Regions from separate parts of the Macrococcus epidermidis genome, predicted to be linked through region 1. Evidence: riboswitches for the same ligand, from Rfam matches in the RefSeq annotation. Region 1 holds a riboswitch; each other region holds the start of a gene.

Region 1 (10,416 bases):
TGCAAGACTGTTTGGTCTTCAATAGGTTTATCTTTTAATTGATTAAATGTCACGAATATATCTATCCATTCCTGTGAAAGTTGATCTTTACTATCATCTGAAAGCTGGTTAATTTTCTTTTGTGATAAATCTACCGCTTTATCACCATACTTCTCACGCGCTTCTTGTTCATACTGGTTATCGTTAAAATTAATACCTTTAAATTTTTCTTCTGGTGTCATCTTCTTACCCTCTTTTTTTCTTTTTATTGTTTGGTCGATTAGTGTAATCATTGAATGAATCTGTTGTTGTTGCGCTTCCAGTCTTGTTCGTTGATCTGTAAGGACATCTATCATATTTGCATTGTTCTTTAAAAGGGCTTTGATTTCATTTAGTGATAAATTCATTTTGCGATAGAGCATTATGTGCTGAAGTCTGTCTAAATCTAAATCACTATAATCACGATACCCGTTGTCATTTTTATTTGGACATAGTAATGCGATTTCATCATAATAATGCAAAGTTCTTATGCTTACACCTGTTAATTCAGATACTTTTTTAATATTCATATCCTACCTCCTCACAATGTTACTTTAAACTATAACGTTACGTCATGGTCAATATATAAATTTAGTTTCTGATATAAATATTTTGAAGTGATATAATATATTAAACAATTTAGTAAGATCTTATTTTCTTCAAGGAGTTTTGATAATGCGTAAACGTCTTACAACACTACTTACAGAACGTGCACCGATTCTACCTGAGAAAGTCGCAGACAATGATTTAAAAATTAACAAAGAGCCGATTATTTTAGTCCATGGTTTTGCAGGATTTGCAAGGGACAATACACCGCATGGGTTAATGCCTTATTGGGGTGGTTTAAAAGTTAATATAACTTCTACACTAAATATTGAAGGCTATAATATTTATGAAGCGAGCATAGGTTCTATGACCTCGAGTTATGACCGCGCTGTTGAATTATATTATTATATAAAAGGTGGTCGTGTAGACTATGGTGCTTTTCATAGTAAGAAATTTGGGCATCATCGTTTCGGTAAGACATATGAGGGCATTTTTCCAGATTGGCAGCCAGGTAAAAAAGTGCATTTCATAGGTCATAGTATGGGCGGACAGACAATTCGTATATTAGAGCATATGTTACGTTTTGGTCGTCCTGAAGAAGTAGCCTATGCAAACGCCCACCATTTAAAAGTTGCTCCTCTATTTATAGGTGGACAAGATAATATGATCAATACAATTACGACAATTGGCACACCTCATAATGGAACATATATTGCAGATCGATTAGGTATTAAGAATTTGATTAAATCATTCTTTTATCGTCTCGTTGAGAACGAAGGTTTAGCAAGCTTTAAAGTAGACTGGGGCTTTGGTCAATGGGGGTTACGTCAACAAAAAGGTGAAAGTTACTTTGCATACATTAAACGTGTTAGAGCGAATAAGCTTTGGCAGACTGCTGATAACGGCTTTTATGACTTAACATTAAAAGGCTCAGAGGAAATCAATAACAAGCTTTCAATCAATCCCAACATTCGATATAAAAGTTATTCGACTGTTGCTACACATAAAAGTTTCTTCACGAAATATCAAATTGCAAATGTTGGGATGTTTGCCCCTTTCTATCTTACGGGTATGATCAGTACAATATCAGGAACACCAGAATGGTGGGAAAATGATGGACTTGTCCCAGCAATTTCTGCTGAAGGTCCATTCACCGAACCTAAATCTTACAACAAAAAGGTGATGATAGATCGTGGTGTGTGGCATGTTGTTCCTAGAATGTATGGCTGGGATCATATGGATCAGATTGGCGGCAATATGACAAATTTACTTCATACGCCAGGAGAATTAATTGATTTCTATCGGACACTCGTTAAAGAACTCGTTTTATTTGAAAAATAAAAACCTAGGTCATTCCTAGGTTTATTCTTGTGGGATATTCCATGTCTCAAGATTTTCACACATGTCCCAGAACATATATTCATAATAGCTTGTTTTTACGATAATTTCTTCTAGCTCTGCTAATTCCGCTTCAGGTTTACCTTCAGTTAACTCATCCATCAATCTAATTGCATCGTTTGTTAAATCAGTAAATTCTTCTCCAGAATAAGTTTCTACCCACGCATGATAAGGGTTTGATTGTGATAATCCACCTTTTTCCGCTAAAGACTTTCCAATAAAATTATAACTCCATGCACATGCAAGTAGACATGCAACTACATGTTCTGCACCGCCTCTTTGTGCATGATTTAGCATATAACTCGTATAAGCAGTGTTTGTAGCAGCAGAGTCAGTCGCTTCAAGTTCATCAGAAGATATGCCAAATGATGCTGCAAACTTGCGATGTAAATCCATCTCCATGAATAATGTACCATGCAATAAATTAGCAAATGTACTCATTGTAGATAAATCTCTTGATTTCGCACTTCCAATTGCCATTAATTTTGCATATTCAATTAAATAGACATAATCTTGTTTCAACCAATGCTGGAACTTTTCATTTGAAAGTGTCCCATCTCCTAAACCTTTCACAAAAGGATGCTCTAAATAAGAACTCCAAATTGGTTCTACTCTTTTCCAAATTCGTTCTGTAAACATATTAATCCTCCTAAAAAAATACCTATACACGTAAGGTATAGGTATCATCCCACTTCCCTACGCTGGTGTTAACCATCAGGTTCAAAGGGTCGGAATTTTCCTCTCAGCACAAATTGTGCACCCCTAGTGTATAAGTATAGTATTTACTATAAGTATAACAATGTTTTAACAAATTACAAAATGCCGCTTGGCTCCTCTGGAAGTATTTGTCCTCCGTCTACTACAATACTTTGACCCGTAATATATTTAGTTTCCTTTGAAGCAAAGAACACTGCAGCATATCCGATATCTATCGGTTCACCTAACTCATGTGTCGGTACAATCGCTTTTGTACCTTCTAAGTAATCTTCACCTTGTGCTTTTAAGCCTGCTGTTAATATATTACCGGGTTGAATTGCATTGATAGTAATACCATACTTTGCATATTCTAATGCAGCACTTCTCATAAAGCCTAACTGACCCGCCTTTGATGCACCATAATGTGCCCATCCTGGGTAACCCGTAATAGGACCAGTCACAGAAGATGTAAGAATGACACGACCATAACCCTTTTCTTTCATCGCTAATAATGCTTGTTGCGTTATATTAAACATCCCTTTTAAGTTAATATTAAGTGTCTTGTCCCAATCTTCCTCAGTCATGTCTTCAATCATTACCTGTGGAAAAATCCCTGTATTTGAACATAATATATCCAACTTTCCATGCTCATCAATTATTTCTTTGATAATTGCTTTACAACGATGCTGATCAGTTACATCTAATTTAATAAATTGACCTTGCACATCCTCTGATGCTTTCTGACCATTCTCCTCATCAATGTCAGCGATAATTACGAATGCCCCAGCCTGATATAAAGCTTCTACAATACCACGACCAATACCATTTGCTCCACCAGTAACTAATGCAATTTGATTAGATAAACTAAACATTTGATCTCCTCCTTTTCCTTAAATATAACATGTATCATAAAATAATACATGTAAGAAAGGAGAGATGCTTTAAGAATGTTAAACACAAGATAAAACCATCAGATAATTATCCAACGGTTGCTTTATATGCTTCTACAAATGCTTTTGCTTCCTTTCGATTCACTTGATCAAACAGCCACGATTCACCGTTTTTTTCCATTATCACGATACGGAATGGGACTGTTGAGATACCGCTTTTGATACTCTTAATTTCATCTAATAAAAAAGTATCCTTTACTTCAGTTCCTGACAAGGGACCCTGTGCTTCAAAAGTTATGACGTCATCATATAAATTTAATTTACCTGGTACTAAAGTTGATCGATATAAAGACATCGATGTATTGACACTCATGATATGTTTAGTCATTTTATCCACTCCTTCCATTTATTTATATTATATATTATCAGAGAATGGATTTATAGCGAAAGTAATAGCGATATTGTGTATTTTAGTTAGTGATTCCGCTATTACTCACTACCTCTAGCGGTATCGCACTCTTCATACCCTCGATTCCGCTAAATCTCTGCCAGCAAATAAAAAAGCCAATCCTATCACTAGGTTTGGCTTCACCAATCTTATACTAATTTCCAGATATCAGTTGCATATTGCTGGATTGTTCTATCACTTGAGAATTGCCCTGATTTCAGAATATTCATCAAGCTCATTTGATTCCATTTCTTCTTATCCTGATATGTTGCCATCGCAGTTAAGTGAATATCTACATAAGAATTAAAGTCTTTTAATAAGAAATATGGATCATTATTTGTAAGTACATGATAATATAAATCGTTAAATGCAAAGTCACGGCCAAACTGTTCGTTTTTAAGTGCATCCATCGCACCTTTAACACGTCCATCTGTTTGATAGATAGCTTCCGCCTGATAACCACCATTGTTCTGGTAGTTAATCACTTCTTCTGAACTTAATCCAAAGATAAAGATATTTTCCTTACCTACTAATTCAGCGATTTCAACATTCGCACCATCCATTGTTCCAAGTGTTACAGCACCATTCATCATCATCTTCATATTACCAGTTCCAGATGCTTCCATAGATGCTGTAGATATTTGTTCAGAGATTTCAGCAGCTGGCATAATATCTTCTGCAAGTGTTACATTATAGTTCTCTAAAAATACTACTTTAATTCTGTTATCTACATCAGCATCATTATTGACTACTTGTGCTACAGAATGAATTAACTTAATAATTTCTTTTGCAATATGATAACTTGGTGCGGCCTTCGCGCCAAAGATAAATGTTCTTGGCTGTATTTTAATTGATGGCTTGCGTTTAATTTCATTATATAGATAAATAATGTGTAATACATTCAGCAATTGACGTTTATATTCGTGCAGGCGTTTAACCTGTACATCAAATACTGAATTTTCATCAACTTCGATACCAGTCTTTTGATAGATCACTTCTTTTAATACGCGCTTATTCTCTAACTTTACATCAGCTAATTTATTTAAGAATGATTCATCATTATAATAACGCATTAACTGTGTTAATTCCTGTGGTGATTTATGCCAAGCATCACCTATTGCTTCATTGATCAAATGTGTTAAACCAGGGTTTGCTGTCATTAACCAACGACGGTGCGTAATACCATTTGTTTTATTATTGAATTTTTCAGGTTGTATCTTATAGAAATCATTAAATGTATGATCTTTAATAATTTCAGAATGAAGTGCTGCAACACCATTTACTGAGAACGAACCCACGATAGCTAACTTACTCATATGCACGACATCATTACTAATTACTGCTAAATCAGCTATTTTATCGCGCATTTCTGGATGTTTCTCATATACTTCACGACAGAATCTTTCATTAATTTCATTAATAATCATAAAGATTCTTGGATTTACCTTTTGAACTTGACTTACTGGCCATTTTTCTAATGCTTCCTGCATGATTGTATGGTTGGTATAAGCAAATGTCTTAGTAACAATCGACCAGGCTTCATCCCAACCTAATCCTTCTTCATCCATTAGAATACGCATGAGTTCAGGGATACCGAAAGTAGGATGCGTATCATTAATTTGAATACAATGATATTCATGGAACTGCGTCACAGGTAAATCATATTTTTCTTTAAATTGCTTAATTAATGTCTGAATCGTTGATGATACTAAGAAATATTGTTGTTTTAGACGCAGGAAACGACTTTCTTCAGTCGAATCATCCGGATATAAGAATCCTGAGATACGTTCAACATTCTGCATATGTTCTAATCTATTTTTATAATTGCCATGATCGATGATGTCTGATGGTAATTCAGCGCTCCACAATCTTAACTGGTTCACAACGTCATTGTCATATCCCACTACACCCACATCATATGGGACAGCTAATACTGTTTCCTGATTGTGATACGTGAATTTAAAATTACCTTGCTCATCGACTTCACTTGATACTTCACCACCGAAGTTAACATGCACCGCTTCATCTATTTTACGTGTTTCCCAAGGATATACTTCTTGTAACCAGTTATCTGGTAATTCAATTTGCGTACCATTGACGATGCGTTGCTCAAATAATCCATAACGATAACGAATACCGAAACCATTACCTAAATAACCAAGACTCGCGATAGAATCTAAGAAACAGGCTGCAAGTCGTCCTAATCCACCATTACCAAGTCCAGCATCATTTTCTTCACTATATACTTTTTTAGGATCTCTTCCTAATTCAGTTAATACTTCGTTACAAACATCTAACAATCCTGCATTTAGTAAGTTACTTTCAATTAAACGACCAATTAAAAATTCCATAGATAAATAGTTGATTTGACGTTTTTTTCTTTCTATATTAGTTTTTTTCGTTTCAACACTCGCTTGGTTGATTTCATCTTTTAAAATTGAACAAATCGCATAGAATAAATCTGTATCAGTCGTATCTTCTAATGTTGTATTTCTTTTGTTCGTTAATTTCATCTCCAGGCGTTCACGGAATTCTGTTTTTGAATAAGTTTTCATTGAAGTCTCCTTAATAGATCTCTAGATATTTTTGAGCTGAAGCATCCCAGCTATGATTTACTTTGGCAATATTCTTAATTAATGATTTGTACTCTTCTTTATTTCTATAAATTGCTAATGAAGCATATAATCGGTCCAGTAATTCATGTGCATTATAATTAGCGAAACTTAAACCAGTACCCTCATGTGTCACATAATTAAATGGCATAACAGTATCTTTTAATCCACCTGTTTCTCTAACAATTGGTATTGATTTATACTGAAGTGCTATCAACTGACTTAACCCACATGGTTCGAATAATGATGGCATAATAAAGAAATCACTTGCAGCATAAATTTCTCTTGAAAATGCTTCATTAAATCCAAGATGTAAACTCACTTTATCAGGATACTTATCGCTTAAATAATGGAAATATTGTTCATATCGATAATCACCATTACCTAAAATAACAATTTGAACATCTTGCTGAACAAATTCTTCTAATATACGCATAACAAGATCGAGTCCCTTTTGTTCAACCATTCTTGTAATAACCGCGTACATAGGGATATCTTTATTGACTGGTAAATTAATTTTCTCTTGTAAAATTGTCTTATTCTCTTGTTTTTTAGGAATTGAACTTTTGAAATTAACCGGTATTGACGGATCTTTCATTGAATGATAATCATCAACATCAATGCCATTCACAATACCTATTAAATCATGGTGACGCATATTCAGCAAATCTTCTAAACCTTCTCCGTAATAAGGTGTCTTTATTTCATCAGCATAGCTTGGAGAAACCGTTGTAATCTTATCTGCATGGAAGATACCAGCTTTAAGTAAATTTAACATACCGTTCCATTCAAAGCCTGCAAAATGTGTTCTATCTAAGTTAAACACATCTTCAAAAGCATCGTACATCAGTAAACCTTGATATTTAATATTATGGATGGTAAATACAGTCTTAATACCTTCTACCGGTCGTTTAATGTTACAAATTGCTACAGCTGCACCTGCTTGCCAGTCATGTCCGTGTAATACATCAGGTTTATAATCACTGCGATAGATAAATTCTATTACTGCATTTGAAAAGAATACAAATCTTTCACAGTCATCTTCATATCCATACATACCATCACGACCGAAATACTGTAAATTATCAACAAAGTAATACTTAATGCCTTCTAATTCTAAAGATAAGATACGTGTATATTGAAAACGCCAGCCAACAGGTGTCTGGTAAACCATTTCTTCTTCTAGCATGTCTCGATACTCTTTTTTCAAGCTTGCATACATCGGTAAAATGACACGAACTTCACATTGATTCGTTTGATTTAAATATTTTGGAAGACTACCAATTACATCGGCAAGTCCTCCAGATTTAAAGAATGGTGTACATTCTGAGGCCACAAACAATACTTTTTTCATTATTATCTTCCAACTTTCTGTTAAATTGTTTGTCGTTTGGCAACTACAAATGGTTTATCTGTCGATCCAATTAACTTTTGATGTTCATTAACCGTAACATCCTTATCAAGTATTACATTTTCAATGTAAGCATCTTTATGAATACAGCAATTTGTCATTATAATTGAATTTTTAATCACTGCACCTTTTTCAACTTCTACACCACGATATAAGATACTATTTTCAACATGGCCTTCAATCACACACCCGTTAGCAACAGTTGAATTTTTAACGATACAGCCATCTTTATACTTTGTAGGTGGTTGATTAGAAATCTTAGTTTTGATACGGTTTTCTTTCATAAATATTTTCTTATATTTATCAGGATCTAATATATCAAGATTACACTTGTAAAATGCTTTTAAAGAATTGATATACATTGTTGTCTCTTCAATATCAAAAAACATAATATTTAATTCATGCATACGCTCCTGAATACCTTGAACAAAGAAACTATCTTTATAATTTTGAATACAGAAATCCATAATTTCAAACAATTTATCTTTCTTCACGATATAAGTACCTGTAAAAATATGATGATTTTCCTGATCATGATTTAAAAATGTAACACGATCGCCATCTGTATTGACGCGTAACAATGGTTGATGCATTTCTTCCAAGTGCTCTTTTTGTTCTGTAATCAGTGTAATATCAGCATCACTTTCAATATGATGTTTAAAAGCTTCTTTATAATCCGTATTGGCAATAAATTGTGACCCTGAAATAATAACATCTGTTGCTTTTGATCTTGTAAAGAAATCACGGTTATTATGGAAATGACGCAAGTCACCACGAGAAATATCTGTCGGATCATGCCAATCAGGAGGTAAAACGAATAAACGAGATTGTCTATCATCTAATCCAAAGTTATCACCATTTTCCAGATGATCCATTAATGAACGATATTTCTGATTAACAAATAGAGCAACTTCATTTGCACCGCTATTTACCATATTCGATAAACTAAAATCCACAAGACGATAACGTCCTGCAAATGGAACACTTGCACCATTTCTAAAATAAGTTAATTCTTCTAAAAAATCATGTTCATTTTCGATATTGATTAATCCCATTAATGATCTCATTATTTCGTACCCCCTGTGAACTTGCTTAAATTATCTGGTCCAACTACAATTGGTTCTTCACTAGTATTGCCATCTATTACAGTGCCATCAGGAATATTTATTTTATCCATGATAATCGCCTTATCAATTTTACAGTTTTCACCGATTACTGTTTTAGGGTGAATAATAGAGTCTTTAATGAAAGTACCATTACCAACCGTTACTTCACTAAATAAAACGGAGTGTTCAACGTGACCAAAGATAAAAGATCCAGGACAAATTAATGAATCAGTTATATTAGCCTCACTACCGATAAATTGAGGTGGTAAATTAGCTTCATGAGAAAATGTTGGCCATGTTTTACTATTTAATAATTCAGATAAATCTTCATTTAATAAATCCATATTAGCTTCCCAATAAGACTGAATTGTCCCTACATCTTTCCAGTATCCATCAAAACGATAAGCATATAATAATTTATTATCCGCTAACATTTTTGGAATGATATCATTCCCGAAATCATGTTCAGATTGTGTATCTTTTTCGTCTTCAACTAAATATTCACGTAATACTTTCCAGTTAAAGATATAAATGCCCATAGAAGCTAGATTATTTTTAGGAACTGCTGGTTTCTCATCAAACTCATAAATTTTAAGATCATCTTCCGTGTTTAAAATACCGAATCGACTTGCTTCTTCAAAAGGTACTTCGATTACAGAAATCGTCGCGTCTGCATACTTTTCTTTATGATGATCAAGCATTGCCTGATAGTCCATTTGATAAATATGATCTCCTGATAATATTAATAAATATTCCGGATCATATTGATCGATAAAATGAATATTTTTTGTAATTGCATCAGCTGTTCCTTCAAACCATGAAGCACCAGTCTGATTAGCAAACGGTGCAAGAACTGTAACACCACCATCAAGTTTATCAAGAGACCACGGTTTACCCATACCAATATGGCGATTTAACATTAAAGGTGCATATTGCACGAGTACACCTACTGTATTAATATTTGAGTTCGTTAAATTACTTAATGTAAAATCAATGATTCTATATTTCCCACCGAAAGGTACTGCTGGTTTTGCCACATTTTTTGTTAATTGACCTAACCTTGTACCTTTACCACCTGCTAATAACATACCAACAATTTCTTTAGCCATTTTGAAATCCCCTATTCTTAAATTATTTATAGTTTTCTTGCAAAAAATCCTTTACTTAGATAAATTTTTTCGCTCTTTAACTTTCTTATAAATAACAAAACCTAATGGTGGTATTTTCCCTTGTATCGAATAATTTAAACCATGCATAGGGTTTGGATTACTAAATAAATATTTTGATATTA
Region 2 (10,416 bases), 160 kb from region 1:
GCATGGTGATATTCCGAAGATTGTATTAGCACCGACAACAGCTGAAGATGCATTCTACTTAACAGCAGAAGCATTTAACTTAGCTGAGCAATATCAGTGCCCAGTTATTTTATTAAGTGACTTACAACTTTCTATGGGTAAACATACAGTGCCTCATTTAGACTTTAACCGTATTAAAATTGATCGTGGTAACTTAATTACTGAAGTTGAGCCACGTGAAGATAAATCATACTTCAAACGATATGAAGTAACTGAAAGTGGTGTATCGCCTCGTGTGATTCCGGGTGTTAAAAACGGTATTCATCACGTTACAGGAGTAGAGCATACAGAAGAAGGTAAGCCTTCTGAAAGCCCGGTAAACCGTGCGAAACAAATGGAAAAACGTATGCGTAAAATAGAACAGTTAAAAATATCAGAACCTGTTGATTATAAAGAAAATCATGCAGAAGCGGATGTATTAGTCATCGGCTACTTATCAACGTATGGTGCAATTGATGAAGCAATTGAACGAATTGATGGCCAGGTTAACCACCTGCACATTAAACAATTACATCCTTTCCCGACAGATGAAGTACAAGGTGCTATTAATAAAGCGAAGAAAGTTATTGTCGCTGAACATAACTATGCAGGCCAGTTATCAAGCATCATCAAGATGAATACGATGCATGAAGGTAAGATTACGAACTTCACAAAATATGATGGAACTCCATTCTTACCGAAAGAAATTGAAGCAAAAATCAATGAAGTAATAGAAGTAAAGGAGCGCATCTAAATGGCAACATTTAAAGATTTTAGAAATAGTGTGAAACCCAACTGGTGTCCAGGATGTGGTGACTTCTCAGTACAGGCTGCAATACAAAAAGCATGTGCTAACGTAGGTTTAGAACCTGAAGAATTAGCAGTTATTACAGGAATCGGATGTTCTGGTCGTTTATCAGGTTATATTAATTCATACGGTGTTCACTCAATTCATGGCCGAGCATTACCGATGGCACAAGGTGTTAAAATGGCAAATCAGGAACTTACAGTTATCGCTTCAGGTGGTGACGGAGATGGATACGCAATTGGTATGGGACATACAATCCACTCCATTCGTCGTAATATTGATTTAACATATGTCGTAATGGATAACCAGATTTATGGATTAACAAAAGGTCAAACATCACCAAGTTCAGCACATGGATTTGTGACAAAAACAACTCCACTAGGTTCTATTGAGAAAAATGTATCACCATTAGAACTTGCAATCACTTCAGGGGCTACATTTGTAGCACAAAGTTTCTCAAGTGATATTAAAGAATTAACAGCAATTATTGAAGCGGCGATTAACCATAAAGGGTTTGCATTCGTTAATGTATTCTCTCCATGTGTGACTTACAATAAAGTAAATACGTACGACTGGTTTAAAGAAAACTTAGTTTCTTTAAACGATATCGAAGGTTATGACAATAAAGACAAAAAACAGGCATTAAACACTGTAGTAGAACATAATGGATTAGTAACTGGTATTATTTATCATGATACTGAAACACCAAGTTATGCAGAACAATTAAATGGTTACTCAAAATCATTGGCCAAAGAGTCGATTGAAATGGATCCATCTAAATTTGAAGCTTTAATGGCTGAATTTAAATAATATAATTAAAAGCGCTTTAGCAATGAACATTTTGCTAAAGCGCTTTTTGCAACTTAATAGTTATTTAAACGGTCTTTTTACACCTAATTTATAGTAACCATATTGATTTTTATAACCAGATACGATTTTTACTTTATTGTCAAGTGAATGTAATATTTGGTTGTTACCTAGATATAATGAAACATGTCCAGCTGTGCCATTTCCTCTAATATAGAATATTAAATCTCCACGTTGAATATTATTAATACTGACATATGAAAACGCTCTGTTTTTCCATAATTCATTTGCTAAATCTGATTGTGGTCTAACATTGCTGAAGTTCGATATTCCTTTCGGATCAAATCCACCAGCACGCATCGCCTGTAATAATAATCCTGAACAATCAAAACCGGCTTCTCCTGTACTTCCCCATATATAGGGCTTTCCGACTTGTTTGTTGGCATAGTTAATCATCGCATTAATACGTGTCTCATGATTTGCATTCGTTGCTACAACACTTGGTTTTTTCCAAGCATCAATGTTAAATGCAACCGAATTACCGAACATTTTGGTCCATAGGCTTTTAGATACAATACCTGTCGATTTTAATCCATTTCTTTTTTGATAAGCTTTCACTGCATTAACTGTACGTTCGTTCATTGTCGAAGTATAAGGTGAATAAGGTATACCTAATTTACGTTGAAGATAATAAACTTTTATCCCATTGTAACCCGGATATAACGTATAACCACTATTAGAATTAGGTGCCGTAGATGTCAACTTAGATCTGTGGATGTACATTCCTTTATATTGAGCAGGATACGTTAGTTTAAGGTAAGATCCTACATTTGAGCCGCGAACTTTCGTCGCAGGTAATAGGTTAGCCACCTGGTAACTGTATATTGATGGTTTACTATATACAATAGTTCCTCTATCAAAGGTATATTTCTTATAAGTTTTTACAGCCGCCTCTGCGTGATTGACTGGCATAACTTGCGTTGTAGCCATACTTGATAGTAATAATGCAGAGATAATCATTTTTTTATTGATATTTTGAAATCTTTTCATTTTTTTCGCCTCCAATTGGTTCAATTTATTATATAATTAAAAATTTGAAAATAATAGAGGATTTTAATATTTAAATAACTATCTCTAACAAGAAATTTAAAGTAGAATAATCAAAAAATATTTCTGTTAAAGAGAGCACCAATTAAGTCTTAAACATTTGATACTAGGTATTTCTTTGGTATACTTGTAAAGGAAAATAAAATAACTAAAAACACTAGGGGAGTCATTCTGAGAATGGACATTGGTCCTAAACCCTTATTCACCTGATCTAGATAAAACTAGCGTAGGGAAGTGTCGCTTTTTGACACAACTTTACATATAGGTTGTGTTTTTTATTTGGAGGAAAATAAGATGAAAAAAAGTTTATTAGTAGGTATGAGTTGTGCAGTATTATTAGCTGGTTGTGGTAGCGAAGAAAGTAAGGATACTAATCAATCAACAAGTAAGACAAATAGTAACAAAACTGAAAAAGTTACGATGATGTTAGACTGGACACCAAATACGAACCATACGGGTATTTATGTGGCAAAAGAAAAAGGCTTCTTTAAGAAACATGGTCTGGATGTTGACATTAAAACACCTGGTGATGTTACTGCTGATCAGATGATAGCTGCAAATAAGAAAGATGTTCAATTTGGTATTAGTGCGCAGGAGCAGGTGACGCAATCTCGTTCTGAAGGTGTACCTATTAAATCAATCGGTGCAATCATTCAGCATAACACAAGTGGTTTCATGAGCTTAAAAGATAAAAATATTAAATCTCCAAAAGATTATGAAGGTAAAACGTACGGTGGCTGGGGTGCACCAATTGAGAAGGCATTTATTGAAACATTGATGAAAAAAGAAAATGCTGATATCAATAAAACAAAGATTGTCAATATGGGGAATACTGACTTCTTCTCAGCTTCTAAGAAAAATATTGATTTCTCATGGGTATATTATGGGTGGACCGGTATTGAAGCAGAAACAAGAAATATTGACGTAAACATGCAATACTTAACGGATTACGATAAAAATCTAGATTATTATACACCTATCATTATTGCCAATGAAAAATATTTAAAATCAAATCCGGATACAGCTAAAGCGTTTATGGCAGCCGTAAAAGAAGGATATGAATATGCGATTAAACACGAAAAAGAAAGTGCAGATATTTTAATTAAATCAGCACCAGAATTAAAGAAACAAAAAGATTTAGTCTATAAATCTCAAAGCTATTTATCACCGAAATATCAAGATGATGCAAAATCTTGGGGTATTCAGGATGAGAAAGTATGGGCCAATTATGCGAAGTATTTAAAAGATAATAAAATTATTAAAAATGATTTTGTAGCAAAAGATGCATTTACAAATGAGTTTGTGGAGGGTAAATAATGGCGAATACAATAATGAGCATTCAAATTATTCCAAAAACTCCCGAAGGTCAGGATGTAATACCATATGTCGATGCTGCAATTGAAGTGATTGAGCAATCAGGTCTTAAATTTGTCGTATCACCACTTGAGACAAGTATTGAAGGAGATCTTCATGAACTGTTGCCATTAATTGAACAAATGAACCATCGTATGCGTACATTAGGTTGTCTTTCTATCATTTCTCAAGTGAAATTTTTTCATGCCGAGACTGTATCTATGGATGCATTGGTAGAGAAATATAGATGATTAAGGCTATAAAGTTTTCAATATTTATCATTTGTTTATTAGTGATATGGGAAGCACTCGTTAAGATATTAAAAGTGGATCCCTATACATTACCAGCACCAAGTGCTATAGCGCAGTCATTTGTAATAGACTTTCCGGAATACTTTCCACATCTGTTACCGACGATACAACTTGTATTATTAGGTTTATTTTGTTCAATTATTTGTGGTGTTCTATTTGCGGTCATACTTAACTTAATACCAGTATTAAATGATTATATATATCCATTACTCATTATGAGTCAGAATATCCCTGTTATTGTTATTGCACCGTTACTTGTTATATGGTTTGGATTTGGTCTACTACCGAAACTCATTGTGATTACTTTAATCTGTTTCTTTCCCATAACAGTGAGTTTGCTGGAAGGGTTTCACGAGACAGATAAAGATTTAAAGAAATATATGCAGATGATGGGTGCTTCACGCATGGAACTATTTACAAAATTAGAATGGCCAAACAGTATGCCGTTTTTCTTTAATGGTTTGAAGATTGCTGGCACATATTCAGTAATGGGCGCGATTATTTCTGAATGGCTAGGAAGTGACAAAGGTTTAGGTAAATTTATGATACTTGCACAACGTGCATTTCAAGTCGATCAGGTTTTCGTTGCGATTGTCTGGATCATTATATTCGCATTAATAATATATATAGTAATAGAAGCGATAAAACGTTTCGTATTGAGGTGGAATCATGAATAACTTAATAACAATACAAAATGTTTCACATCAATATGGAGACAAACAAGTATTAACTGATATCAATCTTACAGTACAGCAGAATGAAATTATTGCAATTCTGGGGCCGAGTGGATCTGGAAAGTCAACGCTTATTAATATTATAGGTGGACTATTAGAACAAACATCTGGAGAAGTCTATATTAACGATAAGAAAGTGATGACTACCGGGCATGTTTCATTTATGCCTCAAACGAGTTCTTTAATGCCATGGCGTACTGTAGAAGATAATATAAAGCTTGCTACTGAAATTGGAAAAGAAAATAACCAAGATCAAAGTTTATCATTATTAGAGCGTGCGGGTTTTACTGGTATTAAAGATCAATATCCAGCCAGTTTATCTGGAGGTATGAAACAGCGCGTGTCTTTCTTACGTGCATTAAATACAAACCATCAAGTATTGTTACTCGATGAACCATTTTCTGCATTAGATGAAATTACACGTGTGGATATGCAGCAGTGGCTAAAGGGATTGATTAAAGAAACAGGTAAGACTGTACTTATGATCACGCATAGCATTGAAGAAGCGATTTCAATGTCTGACCGTATTATCGTACTCAATGGTAAACCAGCAACGATAACTCAAATTTATGAAACTCAAGCAATTCAGAATGAATCGGAAAAACAAACGTTGAAATTAAAATTGTTCGATCAATTAAGATAAGTAGGCAGCAAAGCAAAAAGGAGAGACAATTGTCTCTCCTTTTTGTAATTCACAAAATTTACTTAATTACTTAAATATTTATTTACTAATATGATATTGTTCTGCGTTTGAACCGAGATCTGCAATGGTAAAGAATTCACGTTGATTTGCGTTTAATACATGCAGTTTAATTGCATCGTTTCTTATATATTGTTTAGTTAAATCAGGATGTGTCTGTGTATTAAAACTAAAAGTAATAGTACCATCAGTATTAATCTTACCATTATTATTGGTAGGTGTGATAAATGGCTGATCATTTGTATTCGTACCGATAACCGTATAAAGTGATTTCGGAAGTTCTAACCTATAGCTTAAAGATGGTTTCTCTTTTGATAGATACTTTGCCAGCTGTTCTGTAAATCGATACTTTACGATAAACTGAGTTTCATCTCCAGCTTGCTTTTGTGAAAGTGAGCGCACTTTGAAATTTAAAGGAAAATCTTTCATGCTTTTAACGGGTGGTAAAGATTTATTTTCTTGTTTCTGTGTAGTATTAACAGTTTTGTTTTCTTCTTTTTGATTATTATCGCATGCAGCGAGTATAATGATTAAACTGCATAAAAATAAAAGTAATTGCTTCATTCACTTAACTCCTTATTTGTTTCGTAGGTTCTTAATAACGCTTATAACTGCAGGTAGGATTGAAACTAAGATAATAAGAATAAGAACTATTTCAAAATTATTCTTTACGACTGGAATATTACCGAAGAAGTACCCTCCCGCAAGACAAATTCCAACCCATGCAACAGCACCGATGATGTTATACAGAATAAAGTAGCTGTATTTCATAGAACTTGCTCCGGCTACGAATGGGATAAAAGTTCTGATAAATGGCATAAACCTTGCAATAACGATCGTCTTTCCGCCATACGTATTAAAGAAATTTTCAGCCTTTAACATATGGTCCTGTTTAATTAATCTACCAATTTTAGGGTGATTTACAATTCCGTATCCAACCCATTTACCGATATGATAGTTTAAAGTATCACCAATAATCGCGGCGAGTGTGAGTAAGATAAATAACAGCCAGATATTTAGTGCGCCTTGTGGTGCTAATGCTCCTGCTGCAAATAACATAGAATCACCTGGCAAGAATGGCATGATGACTAAACCTGTTTCTACGAATACGATACCAAATAATATTGCATATGTAAGTGTGCCGTATTCTTTTACGATATTAACGAGATGTTCGTCGATATGTAATATAAAATCCATTAATTGAGTAAGTATTGACATTTAATTAGCTCCAATTCATTTGTTTTTTCTAATCTATTATACGCTAGTATATCTGACTTGCAAAAGAGTAAGTATATTTATTTTTAATTAATTTATTTAATGGCATAATATGAATAAGAAAGAGGGTGGGAATATGATATTAAAGTTTACGAAGCCATATTCAGGTTATATCATCTTTGCTTTAATCCTGATGTTACTGGAACTAGCTGTTGAGTTAAGTTTGCCTGTCATCTTATCCCAGATTATCAATGAAGGGATATTAAAGAATGATTTGAATCAAACGTTCTTTTATTTAGGTCTTTTACTTGTAATGAGTATTGCAGCATTTATTTGTGGTATCATTAATTCATTTGTGGCAAGTCATGTCTGTCATGGGTTTTCATTTGACTTAAGAGAAGCTTTGTTTCAGCATATTCAAAAGTTTTCTTTAGCAACACTTGAGCAATTTAGTACTTCGAGTATTATAACTCGTCTTACAAGTGATGTGATTGCATGTGAAATGGTGCTATTCATGAGTTTAAGAATTATGTTACGCGCACCATTACTCGTTATCGGTAGCATTATTATGAGTTTTATGGTTGCCCCTCATTTAGCAATTTACTTACTTATAGGAAGTCCGATTATCTTTATCTTTTTATACATATCAGCAAGAAGTGGCATGAAACTCTTTAAACGTGTTCAAAAAGAGCTGGATGGTGTCAATCGTACCATTCAACAGAATTTATCTTCAGTAAGAATGATCCGTGCAAATTTAAGTGGAGCATACGAAACTTCAAAATTTGAAAACACTTCAACATTACTAAAGAATGACACTGTTAAAGCACTTAAATTGATGGAACGCATTTTACCGTTCTTATTAATAGTTATGAATATTGCACTTTTAATAGTGATTTATATGGGTGCAAAAGACGTTACGCAAAATGCGTTAAATGTTGGAACACTTGTCGCTGTAATCAATTATGCATTGCGTATGCAAGGCGGATTTTCAATGTTTGCTTTTATTATCATTGCCTTCTCACGTGCAAAAGCAAGTAGTGATCGTATGACTGAAGTCCTTGAAACTCCTGTTGATGAAGATCTTTTAGAAACTAATATTCAGCCTCATGCTGGTGGCGCAAGTGTAGAGTTTATAGATGTAGACTTTAAATATCCTTTATCACATCGAAATGTACTGGAGAATATCAATTTTAAAGTGAATGCCGGAGAAAAGTTTGTCGTTATGGGGGCGACAGGGTCAGGAAAATCTGCGATGTTAAGTTTAATCCCTAGAATGTATGAACCAACAAAAGGTCAGATACGCATTGATGGAAAAGATATAAAAGAATATCAGGAAAGCTATTTAAGAGAAATGATTGGCTATGTTCCTCAGAAGAATACACTGTTTACAGGTACAGTATTCGACAATATTATATTTGGCAATCAACTGGCGAGCGAAAGTGAAGTGATGAGAGCAACTGAAATTGCACAAATTCACGATAATATTATGGATTTTGATCAGCAGTATAAAACACGTGTTGGCCAGGAAGGTGTTAATTTATCTGGTGGCCAAAAGCAACGTATCGCAATAGCGCGTGCAATTATTCGTGAGCCGAATATTTTAATACTCGATGATTCGACTTCAGCTTTAGATATACATACAGAATCAAAACTATTTAATACTTTACAGCAACTACCGATGACTCGTATTATCGTAAGTCAAAAAATTGAAACAGCAAAAACAGCTGATCATATTTTACTGCTTGATCAAGGTAAAGTTGTTGGCTTCGGAGACCATGCAACTTTACTGAAGACATCGGAGCTGTATCAACAAATCAATGATTCTCAGGAAAGAGGTGAGGTAGGTGCCTAAATCAATTCTGGGACATGAATTTATATTAACGAAAGAAGATTTAAGGAAGAAAAAACAAAAAACTGATCAACGAGGGAACACAATACCGAATGCGAAGAACTGGCAATATTCAATGAAGAGAATATGGCAGTTGATGGATGATGCACATTTTAAACTATTTGTCGTAATTATGTGTGTGATTATTTCCTCCTTATTAGGATTGCTTGGGCCATATATGATTGGTAAGATTATTGATCATAAAATCATTCCAAAAAAGTTTGATGGTCTGACACAGGATTTGTGGATTTTACTTATCATATTTATATTATTATCTGTAACATCATATATTGCAGCAATTATCATGGTCACAATCGCGCAGGATACTGTATATAAACTAAGAATGCAATTATTTTCACATATGCAGAAGTTACCGATACCTTTCTTCGATAAACGACAACATGGTGAACTGATGAGCCGTATGACAAATGATATTGATACAATATCACAAGTATTAAATTCATCATTTATACAGTTTACATCATCTGTTATCACAATCATTGGAACGATTATCGTGATGCTGATGTTGTCACCATTACTTACATTACTGACGATGATTATTATTCCGCTGATGTTTATTGCGATGCAGTGGATTACAAGAAGAACTGGACCACTTTATAAACGCAGACAAAAAGCAATTGGGGAAATGAATGGTTATATTGAAGAAATTATTTCAGGACAAGTTGTCGTAAAAGTATTCTCACAGGAACAAGAAGTCATAAGTGGATTTAATGAAAAAAATAGCAATGTACGTGACAATAGTTTCTGGTCTGTGACGTATTCTGGTTTCATTCCGAAAGTGATGAACTTATTTAATAATATCTCATTTGCAATAGTTGCCGGTATCGGTGGTATTTTAGCGTTAAAAGGATACGGTATAACAGTTGGAACAATCGTTATATTTGCAGAATATGCACGTCAATTTACGCGACCATTAAATGATCTAGCAAACCAGTTTAATACAGTGTTAAGTGCATTAAGTGGTGCTGAACGTGTATTTGAAATTATCGATACTGAAGAAGAAATAGACGTAGATAATGCGAATCGTAACCTTGAAATAAAAGGTGATATACTACTAGAAAATGTAGTATTCAAATATAATGAAGAACAGACGAAACCAACAATTAATAACGTATCATTTGAAGTGAAAACTGGTGAATCTTTAGCGCTTGTCGGAGCAACAGGTGCAGGAAAGACGACGATCATTCAACTGCTTGCCAGATTTTATGAAATACAAGGTGGCATTATAAAGATTGATGACATCGATATTAAAGATATACCAAAGTCAACCCTTCGTAACCAGATGGCATATGTATTACAGGATCCATTTATATTTGATGGGACGATAAGAGAAAATATTAAATATAAAAATCAGGACATTAGTGATGAAGTGATGATTCAGGCTGCTAAAGATGCCAATGCATATGACTTTATTATGAGACTTGAACATGGATTTGATACAGAAATTACTTTTG
Region 3 (10,416 bases), 840 kb from region 1:
CAATTGGATATGTTATCGGTTCATGTAAATCATCTTGAATTTTGAGTGTATGCTTTATTTTATTTGTTGATTTGAGGTCTGATGTGTATACGATACCTGCTTCAGTATTACCGGTTTCTACATAGGTCAATACTTGACGTACGTCCTTCGTTAATACTAATTTTGATTTGACTTTTTGATATAGTTTTTTGTTTTCTAAGGCTTGTTTACCATATTCGCCTGCAGGTACTAATTCCGGATTGCCAAGTGCAATTTTTTTTATCTTTTCTTGTTGTAAATCATCAAGAGATGTTAGTTTCTCTTCTGTTATAAGCACGAGATGATTTTTCAGTAAAGACTTTGTATCCTCTTTATCTACAGATTTATTTTTTACTAAATCATCAACTTTATCCTGTGCAGCTGAAAAGAATATATCAACCGGAGCACCGGACATTATCTGTTGCGCTAATGCACCAGACGCACCATAATTAAATTTAATATCAACATGCTTGTGTTCGGCTTCATAAGATTTTTCGATATCATTTAATGCATTTTTTAAACTTGCTGCCGCTGAGACAGTAAGTATTACTTTTTCCTGTGACCTTCCTTGTTCTTTCTCTTGATTTACACAGCCACTAAGTAATATACAGACAATAAATATTAAAAATGTTTTCTTCATTACTTACCTCCTAGAATTATTATGTATATTTTACCATATAAAAAAGACATACTACGTCATAACGTAATATGTCTTATAACTTAAATCCGTCATTTAATTAATTTCTGATTAAATAATCAAACGCACTTAATGCTGCTGTTGCACCAGAACCCATAGAAATAATGATTTGTTTATATGTTTGATCTGTACAGTCCCCTGCAGCAAAAATACCTGGTACATTTGTAGCACCATTTTTATCAACGATAATTTCACCGCGGTTATTTCTAGCAACTAAGTCTCCAACAAATTCAGTGCTCGGTACTAAACCGATTTGAACAAATACGCCTTCCAGATCAAGCGTATGTTCTTCATTTGTATTGCGATCAACGTACGTCAACGCTTTTAATGTAGCATCACCAGTTAATTCTTTTGTTGCAGCTGATTTAATAATCTCAGCATTATTTAATGATGCTAAACGATCTTGTAGTACTTTATCTGCACGTAATTCTTCACCAAACTCTAGTAATGTAACATGTTTAACAATACCTGCTAAATCAATTGCTGCTTCAACACCTGAGTTACCGCCGCCTACAACTGCAACGCGTTTACCTTCAAATAATGGACCATCACAGTGCGGACAATATGCTACACCTTTTGTTTGATATTCAGCTTCTCCTGGCACGTTCATGTTACGCCATTTTGCACCTGTTCCGATAATTAATGTTTTAGATGTTAGTTTACCACCATTCTCTAAAGTAACATGTACTAAATCATCAATTTTTTCTAACTTTTCAACACGAACAGCATTCATTACATCGATATCATAACTGTTAATATGTTCTTTTAAGTTTTGCGAGAATTCTGGTCCAGTCGTTTCTTTTACTGTAATAAAGTTTTCAATACCAGCAGTATCATTAACTTGACCACCGATACGTTCAGCCACAATACCTGTACGTAAACCTTTACGTGCTGCATAAATTGCTGCACTACCACTCGCGGGTCCGCCACCGATTACTAATACATCAAATGTTTCTTTCGCATCAAATTCAGAAGCATCTGCTCCACCACCAAGTTTACCGATAATCTCTTCAACAGTCGCTTTACCACTACTAAATTCTTCACCATCTAAGAACATTGTAGGAACAGCCATAATATCTTTAGATTCTTCTCTAAATGCTGCACCATCAATCATTGTATGTGTAATATTTGGATTTAATACCGCCATCATATTTAAAGTTTGTACAACATCTGGACATTTCGTACAAGTTAAGCTAATGAATGTCTCAAAGTTAAAAGGTCCTTCTAACTTTTTAATTTGATCAATAACAGATTGATCTGCTTTAGGTGCACGACCACTTACTTGTAATAAAGCTAAGACTAGAGAAGTGAACTCGTGTCCAAGTGGTACACCGGCAAATGTAATACGTGCTTCTTCATCAGGACGTGCTAATGTGAAGCTGGGTGTACGTTTCAAAGGTGCTTCTTTTAAAGTGATAAGTGAAGACATCTCTTTGATTTGAGTGAGTAAGTCCATCATATCTTTACTTGTTTTATCATCTCCAGCACTCGCTGTAATTACAACGTCGCCTTCCATTAACTCTAAATATTGAGCTAATTGTTGCTTTAATGTATCGTTTAACATTACATTTCCTCCTTTAAAGGATAAATTTCTATATTTTATTACAATAGATACCACAACGCAAAAATTTGCGTTGTGGCAGTCTTTTAATATTTATTTATTGTTGATTAAATTAGATTTTACCAACTAAGTCTAAACCAGGTGTTAAAGTTTCTCCGCTTTCTTTCCATTTTGCAGGACAAACTTCACCATCGTGGCTAGCTACATATTGAGCAGCTTTAACTTTGTCTACTAATACTGAAGCATCACGACCAATTCCATCATTGTTGATTTCCATTGTTTGAACAACACCATCTGGATCGATTAAGAATGTCGCACGTTGTGCAAGGCCTGCTTCTTCATCTAATACATCAAAGTTGTTAGCAATAACGTGAGATGGGTCACCAATCATTGTATATTGAATTTTGCTGATAGCTTCTGAATGATCATGCCATGCTTTATGTGTAAAGTGCGTATCACATGATACAGAATATACGTTAACTCCTAAACCTTGTAACGTTTCATATTGATCTTGTAAATCTTCTAATTCAGTTGGACAAACGAAAGTGAAATCTGCTGGGTAGAAGCATACGATATTCCAGCTACCTTTCATTGATTCATTTGATACTTCAACAAACGCATCTGATTTTGGATCATAAGCATTCGCAGTAAATGGTAAGATTTCTTTGTTAATTAATGACATGTGTAATTCCTCCTGAGAATTTAAATAAGTTATTTTAGACAGCCCCCAGATTAGAATAATTCTAATCTCTACAAAACTTATTATTACATGATGCTCGTTTTAAGTCAACCAACTCAAACTTTAAAATTGTGAAAAATATTTGACGTATTATTTAATATTTTTTTGAATAAAAATAGTTACTGTATTTAAATGGCATAAAGATTACTTTTTTCAATATCAATTACAGTAACTTATTCTCATTTACTTGAGCATTAAAGTAACAAATACAGCCAGTATAACTAGCGGAATAACATAGCGCAGCAAGAATGCCCAAAGTTTAAATAACCCTCGATATTTTTCATCCATTAATTCCTGCTTTGCAATTACAGCATCTAGTTTGTAACCCGCAAATAACGCATAACATAATGCTCCAATCGGTAACATAATATTCGAAACTAAATAATCCATATTATCAAAGAATGTTCCCGCTAAAAACTTCATCTGGCTTAAAGTACCATTCGATAATGCAGAAGGTATACATAAAATAAACAATAGTAAGGCGATTGCATACACATATTTTTTTCGTTTCTTTTCTTCATTTTTAATTGCATTTGAAACATTAATTTCAATTAAAGAGATAGATGAAGTAATAGTTGCAAAAAAGAATAGCGATAAAAATATAAGATAAAAGATACTGCCGAACGGCAACTGATCGAATACATACGGTAAAACGATAAACAATAAACCCGGACCTTGCGTATTATCAATACCTAGTGAGGCAGTCGCAGGAAATATTGCAAGACCTGCTAGTATCGTAACCAGTATATTTAAACCTACAACAGAAAAGGCAGATTGGACAATGTCCGTCTTCTTATCTAAATACGATGCATATGTTAACATGCCACCAAACCCTACTGAAAGCGAAAAGAATGATTGACCTAAAGCAAAAAGTACGCCTTCTGCATTCAGTGAATTAAAATCAGGTTTCAGAAAATATACAACACCATCCATTGCATTTGGAAGCGTTAAAGAACGAATGATAATCACAATAAATGCAATAAACAACATAGGCATCATGATTTTTGAAGCTTTTTCAATCCCATCCTGAATACCACGGGAAACAATTATCGCAGTAAGAAAAATAAATAATGCAGCGCCAAGTATTACATATATCGGGTTACTAATCAATTGACCAAATAATCCCTCGTAATTCTTCGTGTGTTGATTTGTAACTATTACATAAACAGTCCTCATCATATAGAGTAAAATCCATCCACCAATTACACTATAAAAACTAAGTAAGAAGAAAACACCAACATTACCGATATGACCGATTAGGTTAAAATATTTATTACCAGTAATTTTTCCGAATACCTCTGTGCTATACGTCTTTCCATGTTTACCTATTACAAATTCTGCTAGTAATAACGGCATACCTATAAATAATGTGAATATCATGAACAATACTAAAAATGCTGCACCACCATTATCAGCCATGACATACGGGAATTTCCACATCGCACCAAGCCCTATCGCCGAACCTGCACTTGCTAATATAAAACCAATTTTCGATCCCCAAACAGTTCTTTTTTCCATGTGTAATCCCTCACTTCATATAATTTTTTAAACAAAAAAGAGGCCAATGCACATGCATTGACCTCAAAAAAGAGACCTTATGCATACGCAACCGGCCTCAAGTAACGCGAATGAAGCCGCCATAGACACTTATATCTATGACGGGCATAAATATAAGTTATGACAGCTGCCACCACATATTTAATTTTGCACTGTTCTGTACAAAAGTCTTCATTCTAAATTACCTCACTTGTTTAAGATTACTGATAATTCTATCAGTATATTGTTTATGCGTCAAACAAATCTATTTAACGTACATCTGTTATATGCGTTATCGGAAAATACATTGCCAATAAATAAGCACTTACAACCATTATCAAAAAGACAGCTATCAATAAAATATCCCGATAGCTAAATGGCACATGGTAATAGTAAGTTCTAGTACCATTATGGAATCCTTTTTTCTCCATTGCAACAGACAGACGATGTGCACGTCTAATATTTTGACTTAATAGCGGGATAATCAAATGCTTTATGCGATTCAATCCTCTGTATTGGCTCGAATCTATAACGTGATAACGCATTTTCAATGCATTGCGTAATTGGAAGAATGACTCAAACATCATCGGCACCATACGGATTGCTGCCATAAAGGCATAGGCATATTTAGGTTTCACCTTTAAATGTTGCATCAAACTATAGAATACTTTTACAATTTCACTTGTAAACGCAATACTTAAACCAAAGAAACTGACTGTAATTGTTCTAAGTGATAAATGTATTCCTCTATATAAACTTTCTTCTGTAATATGCACGATGCCCCATTGAAATAGCGTAGTACTGCCGTCACCATAGAAAATCATAAATAATGACGAAGTGAAACTAAATAATAGCATTACACTTACAAAAGCCGTAATAAGTTTCAAACGCACACCACTCAATCCAATCATAAAGATAAACATAATAATCGCTAGATATAGCATCCAGTCAAAATGATGAATGAATATGACAAGTGCAAATAGTAAAACCCCTAATATCAACTTCGTAATCACATTCACATGATCCATAAATGTATGATATATCTTAAACTGTTCGTACATCATCACCCCTCCTCATTTCAGAAAGTATTCCATCCTGAATGCGTAACACGGTAGAAGGATATCGCTTTATGATTTCGTCATCATGCGTCACCATAATAATCGTTTGACCAGATTGCACACGCGCTTTAAATAATTCAATAAGTTCGAACGTATTATGACTATCCAGCCCAAATGTCGGTTCATCTAGTAACACAATATCAGCTTTTGTACTCAATGCAGTCGCAACACTTAATCTTCTCTTTTGTCCCATGGAAAGTTCAAAAGGATGACGATCTTTTAGATGGTACAGATTTAATTGCTTTAATAAATTTGATGTACGTTCCCCAGCTCGGCTTTTATCTAAAAATTGAAAGTTAAAGAAGATTTCATCGTATACACTACCTTGAATAAATTGCAGTTCAGGATTTTGATAGACGAGGTACATATTACGCGCTGCATCTTTTACTTTCTTCAAAGTTTTATCATCGTATTGCATCAAACCTTTATACGGGATAAGCTGCATCAAAGATTCTAATAACGTTGTTTTTCCTGTTCCGTTCTTTCCAGTAATCGCAATCCATTCATGACTGCTAACGACAAGTTTATCAATATGATACAACGTCTTTTCTTTACGTTTTACTGCCACATCTTTTAACACGAGTTCAAATTCATTTGACATATGCTCATAATGCAATGGTTTTGGTGCACACTTATATGCATTAGGATGCCATACACCATACTGGTTCAATAAATCTTCATGTTGCTCAAGAATAATTTGTGGTGTGCCTTGTGTAACCAACTTACCATCAGCATCCATCAGAATAATACGATCAACATATCGCCAGATATGCTCAACTTTATGTTCTACGATAAGTACTGTCTTATCCTGCCATAAATCGATCATCAATTCCCATAAATGCTTTGTTGCATCGCTATCGAGCATCGCTGTAGGTTCATCTAAAAACCACGTATCAGCATTCTGCAGCAATGACCCAGCAATTGCGAGTTTCTGTTTCATACCGCCACTGAGTTGATTGATTTGTTGTGAGGGTTCAACATCCAGTCCTACTTTAATCAAAACATCATTAATTAATTGATTCATTTGCGATTTATCAACATTTTGATTTTCCAGAATAAAAGCTAGTTCTTCGTATACTTTCGGCATACAAAATTGACTGTCTGGATCCTGAAATATAACACTAGCATTCATGTCCCGTTCTAATACATCATATTTCATCGGTAAATCGATCAACTCAGGGACGATGCCACTTAGTACGTTCAACAATGTGCTCTTTCCAGAACCTGAAGGTCCGAGCAATAATACTTTTTCTTTCTCTGCTATCGTAATATCGATACCGTCAAATATCTTTTCTGTTTCACCGGGATATTTCAATCTTAAATTTCTAACAGATAACATCATCTATAAACTATCGTAATCTGATTGAGTTGATGTTCTGAATAGCTTCGTTACACCAGTCTGATCCAATGCTTTAACAATTAAATATGACAACACCCCGGTTACTAATGCGCCACTAATCAAACGCATTATAATATAAAGCAGCACGTTCCATCCTGCTACTTCAGACATATATCCATAGAAATACTCAACTGGCAGACTTATAATTGCAGCTGCAACGCCCGCTAATATACACACCATCATGCTACGTGATTGATATTTGAATAACATAAATACAAATTCACATGCCAAACCTTGTAAAAATGCAAAAACAAACGTCGGAATATCAAATTTCCCCATTACAATTGTCTCTCCTGCACCTGCTGCAAACTCAGCCAGTAATGCAATTCCTGCTTTTGGAACAATTAAATACGCCACAACTGCAGCCATAAACCAAACACCATATATTAACTGTTCAAAATGTAGCCCCAGTGGTTTCATTGCCTCATAAGGTAACCAGACAAAATTGTACGCTACTGCAAATAATACTGCTACTAATACTGTCACTAAAATTTCTGACAACTTCAAACCCTGACTATTTCTGTTCATTTTCATTCCTCCATAAAAAATACGCATCCTTCTATAGAGAAGACTGCGTACGGAAAAATAGCCACACTTATACTGTGACTATACACTTCCCTACGCTAGTATCATCTAGATCAGGTTCAAAGGGTCTAAGGCTACAGCCTTATCTCAGTTTTTAATAAAACACCCCTAGTGCGCTTATTTGATTTGTTATTTTTACAGTACTCGCGAAACTAAATTTTGTCAACTCAAAATTTCTTTCACCGAAGAAAAGATGAAAGCCCAATTGAACAACCCCAATTCAGAATTCTATTTCGCTTACTCAGATAATGACGTTGCAGGTTATTTAAAAATCAATATAAATGATGCACAAACTGAAGCTATGGGAGAAGATACACTTGAAATTGAACGCATCTATGTTGATAATCGCTACCAAAAACAAGGCATTGGTAAACATCTTTACAACAAAGCAATTGAACGTGCTAAGTATTATCATTTAAAAAAAGTTTGGTTAGGCGTGTGGGAGCATAATCAAAATGCCCTTGCATTTTACAATAGAATGGGATTTAAACATATAGATTCTCATGTCTTTCAAATGGGCGATGAAGCACAAACAGATTTTATCATGGCGCTTAAAATTATATAATGTTATCTTTTTCACAAATGAGTCTATACACTTTTTTATATAACGGATATAATATAGTTGTATATTCATATTTTAATTTATTTTTTTAAATTTACTGTGATAAAAACACATGAGGAGGCACTAAAATGTCTATTGAAATTCCAGCTAAAACTATCGAAGATACTTATGCTTCGAAAGGCAACATTGAAAACGTATTAAATCAAGTAGCAATGAAAGAAGTGATGGTAGATAAGACACCTGGGCGCTATATGTTAAAAGCGATTATGTCAGGTTTTTTACTAGCTATTATGGCAGTGCTTCAACTTGCAGCTAAGACACAATTTGCTTCAACTGAAAATGCAGGGCTTATCAATTTAGTAGGGGCAATTGCATTCAGTATCGCACTCGTAATGATCGTACTTACTAATTCTGAATTATTAACAAGTAACTTTATGTTCTTTACAGTGGGTTATTATTTCAAAACAATCACAATGGGTAAAATTATAAAAATATTTACGTTATGTTTCCTGGGAAATATTATTGGTGGATTTATCTTATTTGGAATGATGACAGGCACTAAAGTTATGACACCTGAAATGGTAGCAGCATTAACAAAAACAGTAGATGCAAAAACAATAGCATCAAGTTGGCATGCAATTCTAATTAAAGGGATATTCGCTAACTTCTTTATCAATATCGGTATTTATATTTCATTACAATGTAAGGAAGTATTAGCTAAAGTATTCTTTATCGGTATCGGAGTAGTTATCTTTGTATTTATGGCTTACGAACACGTTGTTTACAATGCTGGATTGTTTGCCGGAATGATGTTCTACAATATCGATGCATTATCTTGGATCGATGTACTCAAAAATATTTTCTACGCATATATCGGTAACTATATCGGTGGTGGTTTATTTATCGGATTAGTTTATGCATACTTAAACGGTAGAAGAGACGATGTCATCAGAAACTAAATAACTTTTTATTTGCGTGAAGTGTAAACTTCACGCATTTTTTATATTTTTTTGATCATGCAATAAGCTGGATATCTTTCGCCCTCTATTTGATTACCTTGTTCAAATCCAAGTTTTAAATACATGTCGTGTGCAACCGTATTAGGGACATCCACAAGTAACGTTATATATTTTATATGCGGAAAATGACTCATAATGAATTCCGGTAAAGCAATTAACGCTTGTTTTGCATAACCATTTCTTAAATGCCTATAATCAGTCGCAAAAGATCTTATGTATATACTGTTATCCACTTCAAATTTGTTTTCAAACTCACTATGTTCATGTAACACAAAAAATACAACAGGTATTCCCGCTTCATTTAGTCCAAAAATTGGTGTGCGATTAGTATCTTCTTTTGCCACACTGATGTTTACTTCCGGACTTTTCACAAACTTTAATTGTTCTTCAGTTAACTTAAATTGTAATAGTAAATCTTCGTGGTTTTTTGTATATCGAATAAGTTTCATAAAGTGCTCTCTTCCTCTCTTAAGTCATCTTATTGCATAAGGATTATTATTAAATTATAACAAATTGATATAAATACTGTTTACTTCTATATCTGCTAGGGAAAACATTCAAAAAAGATATGGAGGGTTTCTATGGACATTAACCAATATAAAGTAATACCCAATACTAAATTTGATTTCAATAATTATAAAACATCAGAAAATGAAAAACAAAATAACGATAAAATAAAAGTCGATATCATGCCTGATTTAACAGAAAAACTTGAAAAGCTCCATCTAAAATTACATGCTGCTGAAAAAAATGGTATCATCGTTGTGCTGCAGGCACTAGATGCCGCCGGAAAAGATGAAGTTATCAGTTATATCTTCTCTAACCTAAGTGCACAAGGATTAAAGACTACTTCTTTCGGTAAGCCGAATGACACAGAGCTTAAACACGACTATTTATGGCGTTATCATGAAGGGTTACCTGAGCGTGGGCAAATTGGAATTTTTAATCGTTCATACTATGAAGATGTACTTGCGCCAAGAATACATGATTCTGTTGAAGAACATGAAACGCCAAATAATGAAATAGATGAATCAATTTGGAAAACACGATACCGTCAAATCAATGACTATGAACGTTATTTAACTGAAAATGGATTTGAAGTGATTAAATTCTTCTTCAACATGTCCAAAGATGAGCAACGTGATCGTTTACTTGAGCGAATGACTAATAAAGATAAGAACT

The links. A riboswitch is a leader RNA that binds a small molecule or an ion and turns the genes downstream of it on or off. The one in region 1 is predicted to bind thiamine pyrophosphate.
Region 2: linked by a shared signal. The riboswitch ahead of KFV12_RS06235 (ABC transporter substrate-binding protein) and the one ahead of tenA (thiaminase II) in region 1 are both predicted to bind thiamine pyrophosphate.
Region 3: linked by a shared signal. The riboswitch ahead of KFV12_RS01080 (ECF transporter S component) and the one ahead of tenA (thiaminase II) in region 1 are both predicted to bind thiamine pyrophosphate.

The regions. Positions count from the first base shown of each region.
Region 1 covers NZ_CP073819.1:1,034,914-1,045,329, reverse strand. The annotation lists gene KFV12_RS05500 (MerR family transcriptional regulator) at 1-548, opposite strand, end outside; gene KFV12_RS05495 (esterase/lipase family protein) at 694-1,905, shown strand; gene tenA (thiaminase II) at 1,927-2,601, opposite strand; TPP riboswitch at 2,639-2,736, opposite strand; gene fabG (3-oxoacyl-ACP reductase FabG) at 2,775-3,530, opposite strand; gene KFV12_RS05480 (hypothetical protein) at 3,637-3,936, opposite strand; gene KFV12_RS05475 (glycogen/starch/alpha-glucan phosphorylase) at 4,146-6,551, opposite strand; gene KFV12_RS05470 (glycogen synthase) at 6,562-7,962, opposite strand; gene glgD (glucose-1-phosphate adenylyltransferase subunit GlgD) at 7,983-9,086, opposite strand; gene KFV12_RS05460 (glucose-1-phosphate adenylyltransferase) at 9,086-10,234, opposite strand; gene glgB (1,4-alpha-glucan branching protein GlgB) at 10,286-10,416, opposite strand, start outside.
Region 2 covers NZ_CP073819.1:1,190,119-1,200,534, forward strand. The annotation lists gene KFV12_RS06220 (2-oxoacid:acceptor oxidoreductase subunit alpha) at 1-772, shown strand, start outside; gene KFV12_RS06225 (2-oxoacid:ferredoxin oxidoreductase subunit beta) at 773-1,636, shown strand; gene KFV12_RS06230 (C40 family peptidase) at 1,697-2,683, opposite strand; TPP riboswitch at 2,890-2,990, shown strand; gene KFV12_RS06235 (ABC transporter substrate-binding protein) at 3,035-4,057, shown strand; gene KFV12_RS06240 (thiamine-binding protein) at 4,057-4,344, shown strand; gene KFV12_RS06245 (ABC transporter permease) at 4,341-5,081, shown strand; gene KFV12_RS06250 (ABC transporter ATP-binding protein) at 5,074-5,781, shown strand; gene KFV12_RS06255 (hypothetical protein) at 5,860-6,402, opposite strand; gene KFV12_RS06260 (VTT domain-containing protein) at 6,415-7,056, opposite strand; gene KFV12_RS06265 (ABC transporter ATP-binding protein) at 7,190-8,905, shown strand; gene KFV12_RS06270 (ABC transporter ATP-binding protein) at 8,898-10,416, shown strand, end outside.
Region 3 covers NZ_CP073819.1:196,281-206,696, reverse strand. The annotation lists gene modA (molybdate ABC transporter substrate-binding protein) at 1-658, opposite strand, end outside; gene ahpF (alkyl hydroperoxide reductase subunit F) at 756-2,279, opposite strand; gene ahpC (alkyl hydroperoxide reductase subunit C) at 2,389-2,958, opposite strand; gene KFV12_RS01095 (sodium-dependent transporter) at 3,199-4,533, opposite strand; gene KFV12_RS01090 (energy-coupling factor transporter transmembrane component T family protein) at 4,821-5,612, opposite strand; gene KFV12_RS01085 (ABC transporter ATP-binding protein) at 5,596-7,008, opposite strand; gene KFV12_RS01080 (ECF transporter S component) at 7,012-7,596, opposite strand; TPP riboswitch at 7,667-7,773, opposite strand; gene KFV12_RS01075 (GNAT family N-acetyltransferase) at 7,775-8,218, shown strand; gene KFV12_RS01070 (formate/nitrite transporter family protein) at 8,344-9,174, shown strand; gene KFV12_RS01065 (GNAT family N-acetyltransferase) at 9,216-9,683, opposite strand; gene KFV12_RS01060 (PPK2 family polyphosphate kinase) at 9,816-10,416, shown strand, end outside.